DNA from 4 places in the Kitasatospora sp. NPDC101447 genome. Region 4 is predicted to be linked to each of the others. Evidence: riboswitches for the same ligand, from Rfam matches in the RefSeq annotation. Region 4 holds a riboswitch; each other region holds the start of a gene.

Region 1 (4,744 bases), on a different contig from region 4:
GCGGCCAGGACGGGCAGGCCGAGGGCGGTGACGAAGGTGCCGAGACCGAGGCAGAACAGGGTGATCGCGACGGCGAACCCGGCGATCGCCACCGGCAGGCCGGTGAGCACGTACCCGATCTCGCGGTAGTAGTGCGCGGAGAACGGCGCCGCCAGGAAGGCCGGCGGCTGTTCCGTCCGGTGGGCCCGGTCGGGACGCGGGTCGGCGTCGTACCCGCCCAGGACGTCGAACTCGTGGTCCAGTGTGCTTCGGCTGCTGCTCATCTCCCGGCCCCCGGCCCTTCGTTGTGACGGTCGTTCGCGTTCCCTGACGTCGTCCAGTCTGGTCGAACGGCCGGGGCCCGGGGCATCCGGAGGCCTGGCGGATCGGAGGTGGGGTTAACCCCCCGCTCCTTCGGGCCGCCGCTCGGCCGGACGGCGGTCGGCCGGGCCCGGCCACGCGTCGGCGAGCAGCACGTAGTGGTCCGAGCCGGACCGCTCGCCGCCCGGGAGCCGGTCCTGCCGCGCCCGCTCCTCCGGCCGGAACCCGAGCCCGGTGAGCACCGTGGCGGCGGCCGCGTTGGCCGCCTCGGCCCGGGCCGTCAACCGGTGCAGGCCCAGGACGCCGAAGCCGAGGTCGCAGAGCAGGGCGGTGACCTCGCGCCCGTGGCCGCTCCCCTGGAACTCGCGGCCGAGGACGCAGCCGAGGTCGGCGGCGCCGTGTTCCCCGAGGGTGAGCGAGGCCTGGCCGATCGGGGTCGCGTCCCGCGGGTCCTCGGCGTCGGCGAGCCTGGTGACGGCGAGCCGGTAGGTGTCCCGCTGCTCGGCCATCGCCTCCTCCAGGTAGAGCTCGATCTGGTCGGCGCAGGTCTCGCGGTCGTGCGGCTCGAACGGCAGGTGCCGGGTGACCTCCGGGTCGCCGAACAGCGCGTGCAGGGCGTCCACGTCGCCGTCGGTGTGGTGGTACTCGCGGATGGCCAGCCGGGGGCCGGTGAGTCGTACGGGGACCATGGCTGCCGACCCTACCCGCCCCCGGCGGCTACCGTTCGGACTATGAACGACGAAGACCTGCGGCTCGCCCCGCGCACCAGGGCCGCCGACCTGCTCGCCTGGGCGGCCGAGCAGGGCCGCACGCCGGTGGCCGAGGGGCCGCTGCACGCGGTGCTGGCGCTGCTGGAGCTGGGCGAGAGCAGGATGCACGACGGCTGGCCCGAACTGACCTCCGACGCGGTGGAGCACCTGCTGTACGAGCGCCTCCACCTGTACGTCCAACCCGCGCCCGAGGAGGACCCGCTCGCGTACGGCGAGGCGGTCCGGCTGCTGATCGACCACCAGCGGGCGGCCCGGCGGCTCAACGCCAAGCGCCAGGAGCGGCTGCACGCCGAGGCCGAGTGGCAGGGCGAGGTCGCGGCCGGGCTGCTGCGCCGCGCCGACCTGGTGACCTGGCCCCGGCTGTACGCGCTGCTGCTGCACGCGCACGGGGTGGACGTCGCGGACGGGGCGGCGGTGCGGGACTGGCTGACCGGCTTCGCCGGGCTGGCGGAGGAGGAGCGGCTGGCCGCGTACGAGGCGCTGGTGCCCACCGGCTGGCTGGACGAGCCGGACGAGCAGGGCTGGGGACCGGGACGGGTGCTGTCGGTCGGCATGGCCACGGACGGCGCCCGGCGGCTGCTGGAGCAGGGCCTGATGCGGCGCAGCTACCGCAACCTGGCCGAGCTGACCGCGCTCGGGCGCCCGATGCCGGACGAACTGGCCGGGGACTTCGGGCACTTCGAGGACGCGGCGGTCGACGCGGCGCTCGACCTGTTCGGGGAGTGGACGGTGCCCGGGCTGCCGCGGCTGCTGGTGGCGGAGTTCCCGGAGCTGGCGCCGGAGCCGGGCCAGGAGGAGATCGACGCCTACCTGGCGCAGCTGCCCGCCGAGGAGTAGCCGCCGTGGCACCCGGAAGCCCCCGGCCGCGTGCGGCCGGGGGCTTCCGGGAGGCCGCTACGGGCCTCCGGGTGTCCGTTACGGGTTGAGGCCGTGCTGCTGGAGCCAGGGCTCCGGGTCGACCGGGGCGCCGCCGCCGGGGCGGACCTCCAGGTGCAGGTGCGGGCCGGTGACGTTGCCGGTCGCGCCGACCTTGCCGATCTGCTGGCCGGAGGTGACCTTGCCGGAGCCCGCGATGATCGAGGAGAGGTGGCAGTACCAGATCTCGGTGCCGTCGGGCAGGGTCTCGACGATCCGGTAGCCGTAGGAGCCGGACCAGCCGGCCGAGGTGATGGTGCCCTGGCCGAGCGCGTAGACCGGGGTGCCGGTGTCGGCGGCGAAGTCCAGGCCGGTGTGCAGGTTGGCCCAGTAGCGGGCGCTCTGGCCGTAGTGGGCGGAGAGCCGGTAGTCCTTCACCGGGAGGGTGAGGGCGGCGGCCCGCTTGGCCTCCGCCTCCTCGGCGGCGCGCTTGGCCTCGGCCTCCTTGGCGGCGGCCTTGGCCTCGGCCTCCTGCGCGGCCTGCACGCGGGCGGTCTCCTCGGCGGCGGTGCGCTGGCTGTCGGCCTGCTGCTGGATGCGGGCGGCGAGCGCGAGGCCGGGGTCGGCGGAGAGGGCGACCGGCGTCTCGTCCGGGGCCTCGACGGCGGGTGCGGCGGCCGGGGTGGCCGAGGCGAAGCCGGTGGCGCCCAGGGTGGCGGCGACGGCGGTGACGCCGAGCAGCGGGGAGGTGCCGCGGACCTGACGCGGCATCCGGTGCCGGTTGGTCTCGGCCTCCGGGCCGAGGGCCTCGGGGCCGTCCGCACCGGGGTGGTCGAGGAGCTGGGTACCGGCTGCGGGGCCGGCCGGGTGTGCCGGAGTGTGCGTCGACGCCACGGAGGCGCGCTCCTTTCCTTCCTTCGCGCCTACCGGGTTAGCTGACGGGTTCGGAGCAGGAAGGTCTCCTACGGCCGGGCCGGGGCCCCGCCGATTCACCCCAAGGAACGTGGTTCCCCGGCTCCCTGACCTGCCCGGAGGCCGGCCGGCGGGATTAGGCGACGGCGCACGGTGCCGTCTGGGTACGGCGTTGACAACCGCGCTGCGTTATCAAACGTTAATCCTAGGACGCTCTGATTCCAAGCCATCCGTCCGGGACGGCCGTGGAACGAGTGATAGGACGTCAACGAACGACCCTTCGACACGAGCACTTCATCTGAGTACTCCTACTCATGTGCGGCCCGGCCGGACGGCCGCATCCTGACGCCATGAGCGCACCGATGCAGAACCGCACGACGGCCGCCTACTACATCCAGGCCATCCTCTCCTTCGCCCTGTCGGGCACGGCCCTCGCCGTCGGGATCGCCTACCTGCCGGTCGGCGGGTGGACCCGGGCGTTCCTCGGGATCGGCCTCCTCTACACCGTCAGCTCCGCGTTCACCCTGGCGAAGGTGGTCCGGGACCGGCAGGAGACGAACGAGATCGTCAGCCGGGTCGACCAGGCCCGGCTGGAGAAGCTGCTCAGCGAGCACGACCCGTTCAAGGTCGAGGGGGTCTGAGGCGGGCCGCCCGACACCCCCCTCTCCCTCCGCCGCGGTCGAGCACTTGACGGCTAAGGCTATTAGCCTTAGCTTTATGGCTATCGGCAGCACCGCCGATGCCCGCAGCGGAGGACCGAGGAGGCCCACCATGAACGCCACCATCACCCCGGACACCCAGTACCTGACCCTCCCCGGCGGGCGGATCGCCTTCGACGACACCCGGCAGGGCGACGGCACCCCCGTCGTCCTGCTGCCCGGCATGCTCGACAGCCGCGCCGCGTACCGGCACCTCCGCCCGCTGCTCGTCGCCGCCGGCCACCGGGTCGTCACCATGGACCTGCGCGGCTTCGGCGAGTCGTCCATCGCCTGGGACGACTACGGCCCCGCCGCCATCGCCGACGACGTCCTCGCCCTGCTCGACCACCTCGGCATCGAGCGCGCCGTCCTCGCCGGGAACTCCTACACCGGCGCGACGGTCGTCAAGGTCGCCGGGGACGCGCCGGAGCGGGTCGCCGGGATCGTCCTGATCGACGCCTTCGTCGAGAACCCGCAGCCCGGCGCCCTGATGCGCGGCGTCCTCGGCCTGATGGGCGCGGCGCTCGTCCACTGGCCCGCCTTCTGGGGCTTCTACCTGCGCCGGATGGCCTTCCCCGGCGCCAAGCCCGCCGACTTCGACGCCTACGTGGACGGGCTGGTCGCCGCGCTGCGCACCCCGGGCCGCAAGACCGCCACCCGCGGGTACGTCACCGGGAACTCCTCGCCGGTCGGCTGGACGGCCGCCGTGCGGTGCCCGGCGCTGGTGGTCATGGGCAGCAAGGACCCCGACTTCCCGAAGCCGGAGCTCGTCGCCGACCGGCAGGTCGCGGCACTGGGCGCGCGGAAGGCGATGATCGAAGGGTCCGGGCACTACCCGATGGCCGACGACCCGCAGGCCACCGCGGACGCCCTGCTGCCCTTCCTCGCCGAACTCGCCTGACCGCCCGACCGCCGGTCCACCCGGCCCGCCACGGCCCGCCACGGCCCGCCACCGGCCCACCACCGGCCGGCCACCAGGCCGACCACGGCGGGACCACCGCCCGACCACCGCCGACTCCCGCACGAGAGAAGCCCGAAACCATGCCCCGCATAGGACTGACCCCCGACCAGGTCGTCGACCACGCCATCGCCCTCCTGGACGAACAGGGCACCGAAGCCCTCACCCTCGCCGCGGTCGCCGCCCGGGCCGGCGTCGCCACCCCCTCGCTGTACAAGCACGTCAGCGGTGGCCTCGCCGAACTGCGGCGG
Region 2 (4,744 bases), on a different contig from region 4:
GTCGTCTGACGCTCCCGTCCCCGACCGCACCCACCGCAGGGCCCGGACGCCTCCCGCGCGTCCGGGCCCTGCGCGCTTGCCACACCCGGACAGCAACATTAGGTTAGGCTCACCTAACCAACTGGAGGTCCGTCCATGAGCCTGCCCCCCGGCGACACCGAGGTCCCCGAGCCCACCACCGCCGAACGGATCCTGAGCCTGCTCGGCACGACCTCCTCGCTCGCCGTCCGTGCACTGGGCGAGCACCACGACCTGGACACCCCGGTCTCCGTCCACGGCTCCCGCCTGCGACTGCGCGCCCCACTGGACGCCCCGCTCACCGCAGCCGCCGCCCGGGCCACCGACGGCCTCGCCGTCGTCCTCGACGTCACCGACGTCTCCCCCGTCGCCGTCCGCGACCGCGTCCGCGCCCGCCTCACCCTGGCCGGCCGGCTCCGGCTGGCCCACCTCGCCGACGACGGCCTCAGCGTCCACCTGCGCGTGGACGTCGCCCACGCCGTCCTCGCCACCCCGTACGGCACCGGCGCGGTCACCGCCGCCGACCTCGCCCACGCCACCCCCGACCCGATGGCCCGCCACGAGGCCGCGATGCTCACCCACTTCGCCGACGACCACGCCGACGCGCTCGACGTCCTCACCCGCCTGCTCGACCCGGCGCTGCTCGCCCGGAACCCGGACGTCCGCCCGCTCGCCCTGGACCGCCACGGCCTGGTGCTGCGCCTGGACCACCCCGACGGGCACCGCGACGTCCGCCTGGTCTTCCCCGAACCGGCCCGCGACGTCGAGGACTTCGGCCACCGGATGCACGACCTGCTGACCGCCGCCCGGTACGGCCAGCCCGCCCACCGCGGCTGACTCCCGATCCCCTTCAGCGCGTTCAGCAGGCAGACCGTGCGAACGGATTGACCCACCGTCCGGCCGAACCGACCACCCCGGAGCGAACCCCCGTGCCGTACCGGCCCCGGAAAAGGCACCGGCCGGCCCGGCTCGCGAGGGAGGTGTGTCCCGCGAGCCGGGCCGGCCTGGGCGTGTCCCGCGCCCATGTCCACTGTGCGGCGATCACCCGGTCGAGCGGTCACCCGACATGACCATCCCGGAGGATCGATTCGCTCCGCAGCAGCGGTGGTTCCTGAAACCCCGGAAGGGTCAGAGCGCGACGCCGTGCGCGCGCAGGTAGGTGACCGGGTTGATGTCCGAGCCGTACTCCGGGGTGGTGCGGATCTCGAAGTGCAGGTGCGGGCCGGTCACGTTGCCGGTGGCGCCGGAGAGGCCGAGCTGCTGGCCGGCGGTGACGGTCTGACCGATCTTCACGCCGATCGACGAGAGGTGCGCGTACTGCGCGTACTTGCCGTCGGCGAGCTTGATCTCGACCTCGTTGCCGTAGGCGCCGCCGTTGCCGGCCTTGACCACGACACCGTTGGCGACGGCGCGCAGCGGGGTACCGGTGGAGCAGACGAAGTCCTGGCCGGTGTGGTGGCCGGAGGCCCACATCGAGCCGGCGACACCGTAGGCCTCGCCCAGGACCGGGTTGGCCAGCGGCGCGACGTAACCGGCGGTGGCGGCGACCGGAGCGGCGGTCACGGCCGGGGCCGGAGCGGCGGTCTGAACCTGGGTCTGCACCGGGGCGGCCGGCTTCGCGGCCTCGGTCTTGACCTGGACCTTGACCTGCGGCTTGGCCGGCGTGGCGGGCTTGGCCGGGGCGGCCGGCTTCGCCGGGGCGGCGTCGGCGGACGGCGCGACGGCGTGGCCGGCGATGGTGAGCTGCTGGCCCGGGAAGATCAGGTTCGGGTTGGCGCCGACGACCGAGCGGTTCTGCTCGTACAGCGCGTGCCAGCCGCCGTCGACGTTCTTGACGTCGGCGATCTTGGACAGGGTGTCACCGCTGACGACGCGGTAGCTCTCGTGCGCGGCGGCCGGAGCGGCCTGCGCGGCCGGCTTGGCGTCGGCGGCGGGGGCGGGGGCGGCAGCAGCGGCGGGGGCGGCCTGCGCGACCGGGGCAGCCGGGGCGGTGTGGGCCTGGGCGCTGATCGCGGTCACGAGCGGGAGGGCGAAGGAGGCGCCGGTGACGGCGGTGGCGATGCCGATGCGGGCGGCGCGGGGCAGGGCGATACGACGAGCCTGAGCAGGCATGGAAGTTTCCTCTCCGACGCCTGCGAGGTGAGCTGTCGGGTTCGGGCTGGAGTTGCCCGGCCGCATGCGCGGCTTCACCCCAAGCCGGCCCTGGACGCCCGCGCCCTGAGGCGCGAACTCCGGTCCGGCGACTTACCTGTGGGTCCCCCGCTCCTGCCGTACAGAGTTCAGTTCGAACCACCCGGGCAGCGGCAGGACTCGGCGTTCCACCCGGTGGATCCGTCCGGGCTGGCCGGGCGGTCGCTGAACTAAAACCCATCCGTTCGGGTGAAGCAATGTCGATCTCTTGAATCCGCAACGACCCCCGGGGATCCGGTCACCCTCCGAATGATCCGCGGCACGGTCTGTACACAATCCATTCACCCCGTGCCACTGATCCACGACCCTGCGCCGACGACGACGGCGCTGCGCAGTCGTCCGCTCACGCACCGACAGCCTCCAACACACCCACCGGTGAGCCTTGTCACGTACGCCCCACAGGGCCAGGATCGGGCCGTGGCCACCTCCGAAGCAGGCACCCTGCGCCTGGGCACCGCGCAGGGTCGCTGGGTACTCCTGGCAACGGTGCTCGGATCCAGCATGGCGATGCTCGACGGCACCGTGGTGAACGTCGCCCTGCCCCGCATCGGCGCCGACCTGGGCGCCTCCCTGGCATCCCTGCAATGGACGCTGAACGCCTATCTGCTCACCCTGGCGGGCCTGATCCTGCTCGGCGGCGCGCTCGGCGACCGGTACGGCAGACGCCGGGTCTTCCTGATCGGCGTGGTCTGGTTCGCCGTCGCCTCCGCGGCGTGCGCCGCCGCGCCGAACATCCAGGTGCTGATCGCCGCCCGCGCCGTCCAGGGCATCGGCGGGGCGCTGCTCACGCCCGGCTCGCTCGCCATGCTCCAGGCCGTCTTCCACCCTGACGACCGCTCGGCGGCGGTCGGCCTGTGGTCCGGCCTCGGCGGGGTGTCGGCCGCGGTCGGCCCCTTCCTCGGCGGCTGGCTGGTGGACGGCCCCGGCTGGCGCTGGATCTTCCTGCTGAACCTGCCGCTCGCGGCCGCCGTCATCGCGGTCACCACCCGGTCCGTACCGGAGAGCCGGGACGAGAGCGCCACCGGCCGCTTCGACGTGCTGGGCGCGGCGCTCGCCGCGCTCGCGCTCGGCGCGATCACCTACGCGCTGACCGCGGCCGGCGAGGGCCTGTCCCCCGCGGTCTGGGTCAGCGGCGTGATCGGCGTGGTGCTCGGCGTCGCCTTCGTCACCGTCGAGCGCCGCGCGCCCGAACCGATGCTGCCGCTCGGCCTCTTCTCCTCCCGGCTGTTCACCGCCGTGAACCTGGTGACCCTCTGCGTGTACGCGGCGTTCAGCGGCGTGTTCTTCCTGCTGGTGGTGCAGCTGCAGATCGTCGCCGGGTTCTCACCGCTGGTCTCGGGCTTCGCGCTGGTGCCGATCACCATCCTGATGCTGCTGCTGTCGGCGCGCGCCGGCCGGCTCGGCAAGCGGATCGGCCCGCGGATCCCGCTCACCGTCGGCCCCCTGATCTGCGCCGCCGGGGTGCTGCTGATGCTCCGCATCGGCTCCGACTCGTCGTACTGGACGGACGTGCTGCCCGCCGTCACGGTGATGGGCTGCGGGATGACCCTGCTGGTGGCGCCGCTGACGGCGACGGTGCTGGCCGCCGTCGAGGTCCGGCACGCGGGCATCGCCAGCGGGGTCAACAACGCCGCCGCCCGCGCGGCCGGCCTGCTCGCGGTGGCCGCCCTGCCGGCCCTGGCCGGGCTGAGCGGCAACGCCTACCAGGTGCCCTCCGAGGTCGACTCCGCCTTCCACACGGCGATGCTGATCTGCGCGGGCCTGCTGGCCACCGGCGGGATGATCGCCTTCGCCACCATCCGGGGCAACGTGCTGGCGCCCGAGGAGAAGCCGGTCGCCGAGCCGAACTGCGACTGGCCCTGCGGCACCACCACCCCGCCCTTCGACCCGGGCCACGTCCACACGCGCGAGGGCCCCGCCACCGGTCCGGCGGCGGGGCCCACGCCCGAGAGCTGACGCGACGTCACCTCACCGGGACGTCACGGGACATCGACCTCAGAGGATGTCACCCGGCGCGTACTTGGCGGCCTCCGGGTAGGCGGCCGCGACGGCCTCCACCAGGCGGACCACCTCGGCGACCTGGGCGCCGGCCGCACCGGTGAAGGAGAGCTTGTCGGCCAGCAGCGCGTCCAGCGCGGCGCGGTCCAGCGGGATCCGCTCGTCGGCGGCCAGGCGGTCCAGCAGCTCGTTCTCCCGGGCGCCCGCGCGCATCGCCAGTGCCGAGGCGACGGCGTGCTCCTTGATGACCTCGTGCCCGGTCTCCCGGCCGACGCCCGCGCGCACCGCGCCCATCAGCACCTTGGTGGTGGCGAGGAACGGCAGGTAGCGGTCCAGCTCGGTCTCGATCACGGCGGGGAAGGCGCCGAACTCGTCGAGAACGGTCAGGAAGGTCTCCAGCAGGCCGTCGAAGGCGAAGAAGGCGTCCGGCAGCGCGACCCGGCGCACCACCGAGCAGGAGACGTCGCCCTCGTTCCACTGGTCGCCGGCCAGCTCGCCGGTCATCGAGGCGTAGCCGCGCAGGATGACGGCCAGGCCG
Region 3 (4,744 bases), on a different contig from region 4:
AGGAGGAGGCCGAGAACCTCGTCCACCACACGCTGTTCAGCGTGGAGGGCGGACACGCGGCGGCCGGCGCGCTGCTCGACAAGGGCTGCACGGCGATCGTCTGCGGGAGCGACATGATGGCGCTCGGGGCGATCCGGGCGGTGCGGCAGCGCGGCCTGTCGGTGCCGCAGGACGTGTCGGTGGTCGGGTTCGACGACTCGCCGCTGATCGCCTTCACCGAGCCGCCGTTGACCACGATCCGCCAGCCGGTCGAGGCGATGGCCACGGCGGCGGTGGACGCGCTGCTGGAGGAGGTCGGCGGGAACGCCGTCCAGCGCGGCGAGTTCATGTTCCAGCCGGAGCTGGTGATGCGCGGGTCCACCGGGGCCTGCGCGCGCTGAGCACCGGCCACAGGGCCGAGGGAAGGGCCCCGGAGGACAGTTGCTCTCCGGGGCCCTTCGGCGTGCCTGTGCTCGGTCCTGCTCGGCCCTGCTCGGCAGCGCTCGGCAGATCTCGGCAGATCTCGACTGCGCTCAGCCGTGCTCGGTGTCGGTGGTGCGGTCCTGGGCGAGGCGGTTGCCGTCGGCCGGGTCGCCGGTGCGGGCCTCGGTGCGGCGGCCGCGGGCCAGGTAGTCGCGCAGGACCAGTTCGACGGCGTCCTGCGGGTTCTTGGTACCGGAGAGCATCATCGCGTCGATCGCGAGGTTCGCGTCGAGCGTGACGGTGACCTGGGCCATGTGACTCCTCCTCGGGTGCAGAGCAGCAGCATGCCCGTTCGGGTCCGGTTCCACCACGGGGATACGCCGCGACCCCCGGGGAGGAGCGACCAGACTCTTCCCCGGGGGTGGCGGGTGATCAGTGTTCGGTTGGCGGCCGACGGCTACGGCCCGCGGTCTGCGGACGACGGACGACAGCTGACAGATGTTGAAATCTGTCAGCTGTCAGCTGTCAGCTGCCTGCCGTCAGCCGTCTCGCCGTGCTCAGACCCGGCCGGCGAAGTCCGGGGCCCAGTTGGCGACGGTCTGCTCGCGCACACCCGCGCTCGGGTTGGCGGCCTCGACGTACTTGCCGCCACCGACGTAGATCGCGACGTGGTAGACGCCCGAGTCCTTGCCGTTGTTGGACCAGAACAGCAGGTCGCCCGGCTGCAGGCTGTCCAGCGAGACGTGGGTGCTGGCGGCGGCCTGGTCGGCGGCGACGCGCGGGACGGAGATGCCAGCGGCGCGCAGGGCGGCCTGGGTCAGGCCGGAGCAGTCCCAGCCGCCGTTGCCGGTGCCGCCGTAGACGTACGCCTGGCCGACCTTGGACTCGGCGAAGGCGACCGCGGCGGCCATGCTGCCGCTGGCGGCCGGGGCCTGGGCCGGGGCCTGGGCGGCCGGGGTCTGGGTCTGGGCGACCGGCTTGGCGTTCACGGAACCGCCGTTCGCGGACTGACCGGACTTCTGCGAGCGGTTGAACCAGGTGAAGTCCGAGCCGGACTTGTCCGAGGAGGCGGACTGCTGGGTCTGGCCGTGGTCACCGAAGGTCAGGTGCTGGCCCGGGTAGATGGTGTTCGGGCCGTCGGTCAGGGTGCTGCGGTTGAGCTCGTACAGCCGCTCCCAGCCGCCCTGGACGTTGTGCTTGTCCGCGATCGAGGACAGCCAGTCGCCCTCGACCACGGTGTAGTCGTCGCTCTGGGCGGCCTGCTGGTGCTTCTGGGCCCAGGTGCCGGCGGCGGAGTCGGCGGTGTCCTGGGCGGGCGCGGCCGGCTTGGCGGGCTTGGCCGCCGGGACCGGGGTCTGGGCGGCGGGCTTGGCAGCCGGAGCAGCCGGGGCGGCCGGAGCAGCCGGAGCGGCAGCGGCCGAGGTGTCGACGGCGGCGGGGGTGCCGCCCTTGGTCAGGCCGGCCTTGACGGAGCAGACGGGCCAGGCGCCGGGGCCCTGCGAGGCGAGGACCTTCTCCGCGACGGCGATCTGCTGGTCCTTCGTGGCCAGGTCGGCGCGCGAGGCGTAGGCGGTGCCGCCGAAGGCGGACCAGGTGCTCTGGGTGAACTGGAGGCCGCCGTAGAAGCCGTTGCCGGTGTTGATGCTCCAGTTGCCGCTGCTCTCGCACTGGGCGACCTTGTCCCAGGTCGCGACGGAGGCGGCGGAGGCGGTGCCGGAGACGAGGCACGGGACGGTGAGGCCGACGCCCGCGACGCCGATGGCGGCGATCACGCGGCGGGTGCGGCTGGACAGACGGGTGCCGTTGGTGGGCAGCATGAAGACGCGGTCCTCTCCCACGCCTGCGAGGTGAGCTGTCGGATTCGGGCCGGAGTTGCCCGGCCGCGCGTGAGCGCGGCTTCACCCCTAGCCCTGAACCGTTCCTGGGAGCGGTCCGGGGCGACTTACCTGTGGGTCCCCCGCTCCTGCCGTGGTGCGTTTTCGCGCTGCCAGGACATCCGACGGCAGGACTCGGCGTCGCGGATGAACTGGGTCCGTGTGGTCACGAACGGGGAGCACGTTAAGCAGACTTAAGTTCAAACTGCAAATAGCTGTGACGGGCATCACGGATTAGTGGGAAGTGCCAAATTGGCGGCTAATCATGATCGTAAATGATCGTTTTTCGGCAATGCGATTGCGGATGCCCACAACTGTCTTTGTCTCAGGAATGGCATGACGGTGTGTCGAAGCGCGAAATGGCGCACCGGTCGAACCGGTGGGGCGGACGTGATTCGAGCGCCCCGGAGTGCGCTCGCCATTCCCCGGCAAACAGCAGCAGAACGGACATTCCATTCATTGTTCGCTTAACTCCGGTAACTCCCGTACGCCGCAAGAGCGGGAAAGCGGGCAAAGCGAAGGGCCCGGAACGCAAGTCGTTCCGGGCCCCGTGTGCGCGCCGACGGGCGCGCGGTGTCCGCTACTGTCCGGCAGGCCCCTCGGCGGCCGCGTGGGCGCCACGGGTGCCCTCCACGACCCCCTCGGCCTCGGCGGCGGCCGCCGCCTCCGCCTCGGCCCGCGCCAGCTCCTCCGCGGACGGTGCGGGCAGCGCGGCCAGGTAGGTCGAGGCGATCAGCTGGCCGACGGTCGGGTACGCGCCCAGCGGCGCCGCCGACGGGCAGCCGGTCTCCTCGGCGGCCGCGGCGAGCAGCTCGGAGTCGGCCTCCGGCCCGATCACCAGCGGGGCCAGCGCCGGGCGCTGGGAGCCGGTCTCCTTGAGGTGGTCGACGGCCGCGGCCACCGAGCCGGGCACGTCGAGCGCGGCGGCCACGACCGGCACGGCCAGGCGGGCGGCCAGCAGCACGCCGGTGATGCCGGCCGCGGCGGCGGCGTCCTCGCCGCCGACGGTGGTCAGGACCACGCCGTCCGCGGCGGTCGCGATGGCGAAGAGCCGGGCGCGGTCGGCGCGGGCCAGCCCGGCCTCGGAGAGTCGTACGTGGACGGCCTCGGCGAGCAGCGGGTGCGGGCCGAGCGCGTCGGTGACGGGCGCGCCGTACTCGGCGGCGAGCGCGTGGAGTTCGGGCAGGAAGCCGTGCGGACCGGGCACCAGCGGCACCAGGACGGGCATCGGCAGGCCGGCTTCGGCGGCCGTGGCCAGGAGTTCGGCGACGGTGCGGTCCTCGCCGCCCTCACCCTCGGCGGAGTCGCCGGGGAGGTAGCCGACTGCGGCCTGGACGCCGTTCTGCTCGCTGCGGACGATGGAGAGCAGCTCCTCGACGACCGAGCGGGACTCGGGCCCGGCGGCCGTGGGCACGGCGAGCACCAGGGCCGGCGCGCCGGTCGGAATCTCGGGGCGCTCGGGACGACGATGGCGCCCCCGCGCACGGGAGCCTGGAGTGCGGACGGGCAGTGGCGCGCCCGGAATGGCTGCGGTGCTCATGCCGGAGATCGTAGGACATCTGCCCGTCCGGCCTGCAGTCGGCTGCCGTACGGGTTTCGCGCGGCCGCTGTGCGAACCCGGTGTGTCCGCCGCATCGGGTTCGGGCGGTTTGCCTACAATCCGGACATTCCACACCCAACCCCCGTGCGGGCGCGGCTCATTGCCTGGACGTGCCGGACGGGGTGCGGCGTTGCAGTCGCGGCGCGTGAGATGTCTCACAGCCCGGAGGTCGCCTGACGGAGGGTCACGGCGGTGCGACTCCCGGCATTCGAAGATCAACATTAAGCGGGGGGCCGCTCACGGCCGGTTATCGCGACCCCGGTGATTCAGTCGGCTATGTCCGTTTACGTACCGTCAGGAGAAGGCCCCGTGAAGAGTTCGGGGCTGCGGGTGAAAGGCCTCGTGCACCTGCAATGTCCCGTGCTGATGCACGTGCACTGCAGCTATCATCGCGTCAAGTGAGGCGTTGTGCCGGGCCGGTACGGGGCCGGTCCGTTCGTTCGGCGGTGCCGGGGGCGCCGCGCTGGACGACAACTCCGGAGCTCTTCGGGAGACTTCTATGCACGACTCGCAGAACACGCACGGCTCGCACGACACCTACAACGGGATGGCCGCGGCCGATCTCACGGGGGTGGTCTGGCAGAAGAGCCGGCACAGCAACTCCCAGGGCAACTGCGTCGAGTTCGCGGCCCTGCCGGGCGGCGACGTCGCGATGCGCAACTCGCGCTTCCCGGACGGTCCGGCCCTCATCTACACCCGGGCCGAGATCGCCGCCCTGCTGCTGGGGGCCAAGGACGGGGAGTTCGACCACCTGGCGGTCTGACCAGCCGCCGTGCTTCACCATCGGGGGGCCGTCGTGGGTGCCGACACCGCGACGGCCTTTGTCTTTTCGGTCGTCTCCTCCGACTGCTCCGCCTTCTCCGCCTTC
Region 4 (4,744 bases):
GGGACAGCATCAGCTGGGCGGTCTGGGTCATCCCGCCGCCGCGGTACTCGGCCCCGGCGACGGTCGCCAGGTCGCCGCGCAGCTCGTTGAGCTGGTCCTGGGCGACGGCGATCTCGCCCTGCAGGATCGTGGTCTCCCCCTGGAGCCGGCGCTGGGCCTCCTGTGCGGCGTTGTACTGCTCTGACGCCTGCTCGGCCTCGTCGTAGAGCTGCTCGACCTGCGCCTGGACGTCCTTGCGGTCGGCCGGGTCCGGGCTGCCGGGGGCGGCGTGGGCGCCGCCGCCGGTCGCCACGCCCAGCGCGGTGGTGGCGGCCGCCGTCAGCACCAGTGCACGGGCGAGCAGTTGGGAACGGCGGTGCACAAGCACGGCAGCGGCTCCAATCCTGCGGCGCGGCCCCGCGGCCGCCCGTGGCGGGCGGCCGTCGAGCGGGAGTCCGGTGGCAGACGTTAGCGAGTCCGGGCAAGCGAGTCCAAACCCCTACGGACCCGAATATTTGACCTTCAATCGGACATCAGCCCGAGCAGCCGCCAACGCCGCAGGCCCGGCCTTCCGTGGTGGAAGACCGGGCCTGCGAGGAGCCGAACGGGGTCAGACCCGCACGATGCCGCTCAGCGGCATGTTGGTGACGGCCTCGTAGCGGACCGACGCACCCGGCTTGGGGGCGTGCAGCACCTGGCCGTTGCCGGCGTAGATGCCGACATGGTGGGCGTCCCCGTAGAAGATCAGCAGGTCGCCGGGCTGGGCCTGGGACAGGTCGGTGCCGATCCGGGTGCCGGCGTGGGCCTGCTCCTGCGAGGTGCGCGGCAGCGACACGCCGACCTGGTTGAACGCCCAGACCATCAGGCCGGAGCAGTCGAAGGAGCTCGGGCCGGTGGCGCCCCACACGTACGGGCTGCCGACCTTGGAGGCGGCGGCGGAGAGCGCGGCGGCACCGCGCGAGCTGCCCGGGGCCGGGAGCTTGCCGGCCGGCGTGGACGACGGCGTGGAGAGGTCGGTGCGGCTGTTGTCGCGCGAGGCGCGGTCGGCGTTCTGCTGCGCCTTCGCGGCGGCGTCGGCCTGGGCCTTGGCGTCGGCGGCGGCCTTCTCCTCGGCCGCGCGCAGCGCCTGGCGCTCCTGCTCGGTCAGGGTGTTGAGCAGGTCCTGGGCGGCCTTCAGCTTGGCCTGGACCTCGTCCTTGGAGGCCTTCAGCTGCTGGGTGGTCGACTCCAGTTCGGCGAGCTTGCCCTGGGCCTCGGTGCGGTCCTGGTCGAGCTTGCGCTGCTGCTCCTGGAGCTGCTTCAGCTGGTTCTTCTGGGTGTCACCGGCCTGGTTCAGCGCACCGGCCTGGTTGAGGAAGTTGTCCGGGCTGGACGAGAACATCAGCTGGACGGTCGGGGATATGCCGCCGTTGCGGTACTGCTCCCCGGCGATCTCGGCGAGTCCGCCCTGCAGCTCGGTCACCTGGGCCTGCTGACGGGCCACCTGGTCCTGCAGGCCGGAGACCTGCTTCTCCAGGGTCTGCTGCTTCTCCTGGGCGGCGTTGTACTGCTCGGTCGCCACCTCGGCCTGCTCGTTGAGCTGGTCGACCTGCTCCTTGACCTGGTCCTTGGTCGGCTGCGGGTCGGCGTGGGCGCCGGACTGCGCGGAGAGGGCGACGGCAGCGGCGGCGACACCGGTCAGGATCGAGACCCGGGCGCGACTTGCTGGCTTGGGACGACGATGGGACGCCACGAAGGCGGGCTCCTTCTTCCTACGTCCGCCTACCGGGTGAGCTGACGGGTTCGGGCCGGAAGCATGCCCTACGACGCCTCACGGCCGTTCCAGCGGCCGACCTGGCGCCGATTCACCCCGGAGGAACGTGGTTCCCCGGCTCCGCTCCGCAGCGCCCCCGACCACTGGGCTCCCCTGTCGGGCAGTCGCTTCGACCTGCCCCGCTGCCTCGCGAACTCGGCGGTAACCACCGCCGCCACCCTGGCTGGGTGATCGACAGTGCGGTGGTTCGAAGCACGACCCTAGTAACTGAACCGTGATCGGTTCAAATCCTTGTCAGAAAAAAGACGGAAGATTACCCAAGTTCTTTTGTGAAAATGACCGATGGTGATCACGACCGTACGCAAGGCTGATCAGGTCTCACCCGCCGCTCGCGAAACGGTCGAAAACCCGAACGCCACCCCGTCGGAGGTGGCGCGGATCACAGGGGCCCGGACGGGGCCCCCGGAGGGTGTCGGGCCGTCAGACCCGGCGGATGGTGTTGATCGGCATCGCGTCGGCCTTCATCACCTTCACCACGTCACCGGTGTGCGGCGCGTGGACCACCATGCCGTTGCCGATGTACATCCCGACGTGGTGCATGTCGCCGCCGTAGATGACCAGGTCGCCGGGCTGGGCCGCGGCCAGTCCGGGCACCGCGGTGCCGTAGTGGCCCTGCTCCTGCGAGGTGCGCGGCAGCGAGACGCCGGCCTGGCCGTACGCCCAGAGCATCAGGCCGGAGCAGTCGAAGGTGCTCGGACCGGTGGCGCCCCACACGTACGGCGAGCCCTGCTTGCTCATCGCCTTGGCGACGGCCACCGCGGCGTACCCGCTGGCCGGCGGCAGGTTGCTCAGGTCGACCCGGTCGCTGCCGCGCGAGGCCCGGTCGTCCTGCGCCTGCTGGGCCTTCAGCGCGGTGCGCTCGGCGGCGCTGAGCGAGTTCAGCAGGTCCTGGGCGGCCTGCAGCTTGGTGTTGACGTCCGCCTTGGCCTGGTTCAGGTCCTTGGTGGTGCTGTCCAGCGAGGCCAGCACGGCGGCCGCCTCGGTCTTCTCCTGGTCCAGCCGGCGCTGCTCGTCCAGCAGCGACTTGAGCGCCTCGGCCTGGGTGGTGCTGGCCTGCTGGACCGTCGAGGCCTTCTCCAGGTAGCCCGACGGGTCGGAGGAGAGCATCAGCTGGACGGACGGGTCGATGCCGCCGCTGCGGTACTGGTCGCCGGCCACCTCGGCCAGGCCGCCCTGCAGCTGGGTCATCTGCTCCTGGCCGCGGGCCACCTGGTCCTGCAGCTGGTCGGCCTGCTTGCGCAGTTGGTCGGCCCGCTCCTTGGCGCCGTTGTACTTCTCGGCCGCCTGCTCCTGCTCCTCCTGGAGCTGGTCGATCTGCGCCTTGACGTCCGTTTTGTTCGGCTGCGGCGCGGCGTGCGCGGCCACCTGGGCGGAGAGGGCGACCGCGGTCGCAGCGGCAGCGGTGAGCACGGAGATCCGCGCGCGGCTCGGCTGCTTGGGACGGCGGTGGGAGGCCAAGGGACCGGCTCCTTCTTCCAACGGACTCACCCGATCGGATGAGGAACCGGAAAATAGGTTTGACGCCAGACCCTAGTGCGGATCTATCCGCTTTGCCACTCCCCCGAAGGCGTGAACCCCGTTCACCACACCGGCTTCACCGCACCCGCACACGGTCGTGGACGCGGCGCTGACCAGGTGTCATCCTAGCGGGCCGACGCTCAGGGCCGCGCCAGCCGGTTCAGCAGCAGCACCGACGCCACCGGGCGCGCGCCCGCCTTCCGCACGCCCTCCGCGACCTCCCGGTCGGCGGAGACCACCACCACCGGACGGCCCTGCGGCTCGGCCCGCACCAGACGGCGGATCAGCTCGTCCGCGGTCTCTCCGGTCCGGCTGAACCGCACCCGGACCCCGCGCGGCGGCGCCATGATCACCGGAACGTCCAGATCCTGGCCGTCGAACACACAGGTGACCTCCGCCTGGGTGCGCTGGGCCAGCATCGCCAGCCCGCCCAGCAGCCGGATCCGCTGCTGCTCCAGCGGCAGCGTCGGATAGCCGGTCTTGGTCACGTTGTAGCCGTCCACCACCAGGTGCACCTGCGGAATCGCCAGCAGCTGGTCCAGCAGCGCCGGGTCGTCCTCGGCCAGCCCGCGCCGCGCCACGTCGTGCGGCGAGGCCGCGCCCGGCACCACCGCCTCCACCAGGTCCGCCGGGCGGATCTGGGCGACCGGCAGCGCCAGCTCCCGCTGCAGACCCTGGGCCGACTGCAGCACGGTGTCCAGCAGCAGCCGCAGCCGCATGTCCTCGACGCTGCGCCCCTCGCGGGCCGACCGGCGGCCCTGCTCGGCGGCGTTCTCCAGCTCCGAGAGCCGGTGCTTGAGCCGCCGCGCCTCGGTCTCGGCCGCGCTGCGCTCGGCAGCGCCCTGGGCCCTCACCGCCTCCAGTTCCCCGGCCACCCGACGCGTCTCGGCCTGCGCCCGGCGGGTGTCGCTCTCCAGCGACCGCACCTTCTTGCGCAGCGACTCGGCCTCCCGCCGGACGCCCTCGAACTCCACGCGCTGCCGGTCCAGGTCCGCCCGCGCGGTGGCCCGCACCTCGGCCAGCTCGGCCTGCAGCTTCTCCACCAGCCGGGTCGCCTCCGCGGCCGCGTCCTCGGCGCCGGCCCGCTCGGCCTCCTCGCCGGCCTCGGCGACCAGCCGGCTCCAGCCCGCCGAGCGCACCAGGTAGGCGGCGGCCGCGACGTCCATCGGATCGGCGGCGCCGGGGACGCTGCCCGACTCCAGCGCCCTCACCAGGTCCGGCTGTCCCAGCCGCAGCCGCTCCGCTATCCGCACCCGGAAGGCCGGCTCCGCCTCCAGCGCGGCCGCCAGCGCGGTGGCCGCGTACTTGGCGCGCCGCGCGGGGGTGAACTTCACGTACTGACGCAGGCTCTGCGGGAGTTCGCCCGGCGGCAGTCCGCCCAGCGCGTCCGAGGCCAGCCCGACCACCCGTCGGCGCACTCCCTCGGGCAGCGGC

What was found. A riboswitch is a leader RNA that binds a small molecule or an ion and turns the genes downstream of it on or off. The one in region 4 is predicted to bind cyclic di-AMP.
Region 1: another riboswitch for cyclic di-AMP. It lies ahead of ACIRST_RS30210 (M23 family metallopeptidase); the one in region 4 lies ahead of ACIRST_RS13500 (NlpC/P60 family protein).
Region 2: another riboswitch for cyclic di-AMP. It lies ahead of ACIRST_RS28555 (peptidoglycan DD-metalloendopeptidase family protein); the one in region 4 lies ahead of ACIRST_RS13500 (NlpC/P60 family protein).
Region 3: another riboswitch for cyclic di-AMP. It lies ahead of ACIRST_RS35920 (transglycosylase family protein); the one in region 4 lies ahead of ACIRST_RS13500 (NlpC/P60 family protein).

Annotation. Positions count from the first base shown of each region.
Region 1 is NZ_JBIWNL010000027.1:88,106-92,849, reverse strand. It holds gene ACIRST_RS30225 (sensor domain-containing protein) at 1-263, opposite strand, end outside; gene ACIRST_RS30220 (GNAT family N-acetyltransferase) at 378-989, opposite strand; gene ACIRST_RS30215 (hypothetical protein) at 1,032-1,907, shown strand; gene ACIRST_RS30210 (M23 family metallopeptidase) at 1,986-2,819, opposite strand; cyclic di-AMP (ydaO/yuaA leader) riboswitch at 2,832-2,990, opposite strand; gene ACIRST_RS30205 (YiaA/YiaB family inner membrane protein) at 3,188-3,478, shown strand; gene ACIRST_RS30200 (alpha/beta fold hydrolase) at 3,609-4,436, shown strand; gene ACIRST_RS30195 (TetR-like C-terminal domain-containing protein) at 4,577-4,744, shown strand, end outside.
Region 2 is NZ_JBIWNL010000024.1:95,141-99,884, forward strand. It holds gene ACIRST_RS28545 (RidA family protein) at 1-9, shown strand, start outside; gene ACIRST_RS28550 (DUF2470 domain-containing protein) at 136-855, shown strand; gene ACIRST_RS28555 (peptidoglycan DD-metalloendopeptidase family protein) at 1,147-2,130, opposite strand; cyclic di-AMP (ydaO/yuaA leader) riboswitch at 2,133-2,313, opposite strand; gene ACIRST_RS28560 (MFS transporter) at 2,626-4,164, shown strand; gene purB (adenylosuccinate lyase) at 4,204-4,744, opposite strand, start outside.
Region 3 is NZ_JBIWNL010000041.1:13,726-18,469, reverse strand. It holds gene ACIRST_RS35930 (LacI family DNA-binding transcriptional regulator) at 1-380, shown strand, start outside; gene ACIRST_RS35925 (hypothetical protein) at 513-716, opposite strand; gene ACIRST_RS35920 (transglycosylase family protein) at 960-2,240, opposite strand; cyclic di-AMP (ydaO/yuaA leader) riboswitch at 2,227-2,386, opposite strand; gene ACIRST_RS35915 (hypothetical protein) at 2,857-3,816, opposite strand; gene ACIRST_RS35910 (DUF397 domain-containing protein) at 4,376-4,639, shown strand.
Region 4 is NZ_JBIWNL010000007.1:223,809-228,552, reverse strand. It holds gene ACIRST_RS13505 (NlpC/P60 family protein) at 1-367, opposite strand, end outside; gene ACIRST_RS13500 (NlpC/P60 family protein) at 590-1,711, opposite strand; cyclic di-AMP (ydaO/yuaA leader) riboswitch at 1,722-1,875, opposite strand; gene ACIRST_RS13495 (NlpC/P60 family protein) at 2,213-3,250, opposite strand; gene ACIRST_RS13490 (NYN domain-containing protein) at 3,451-4,744, opposite strand, start outside.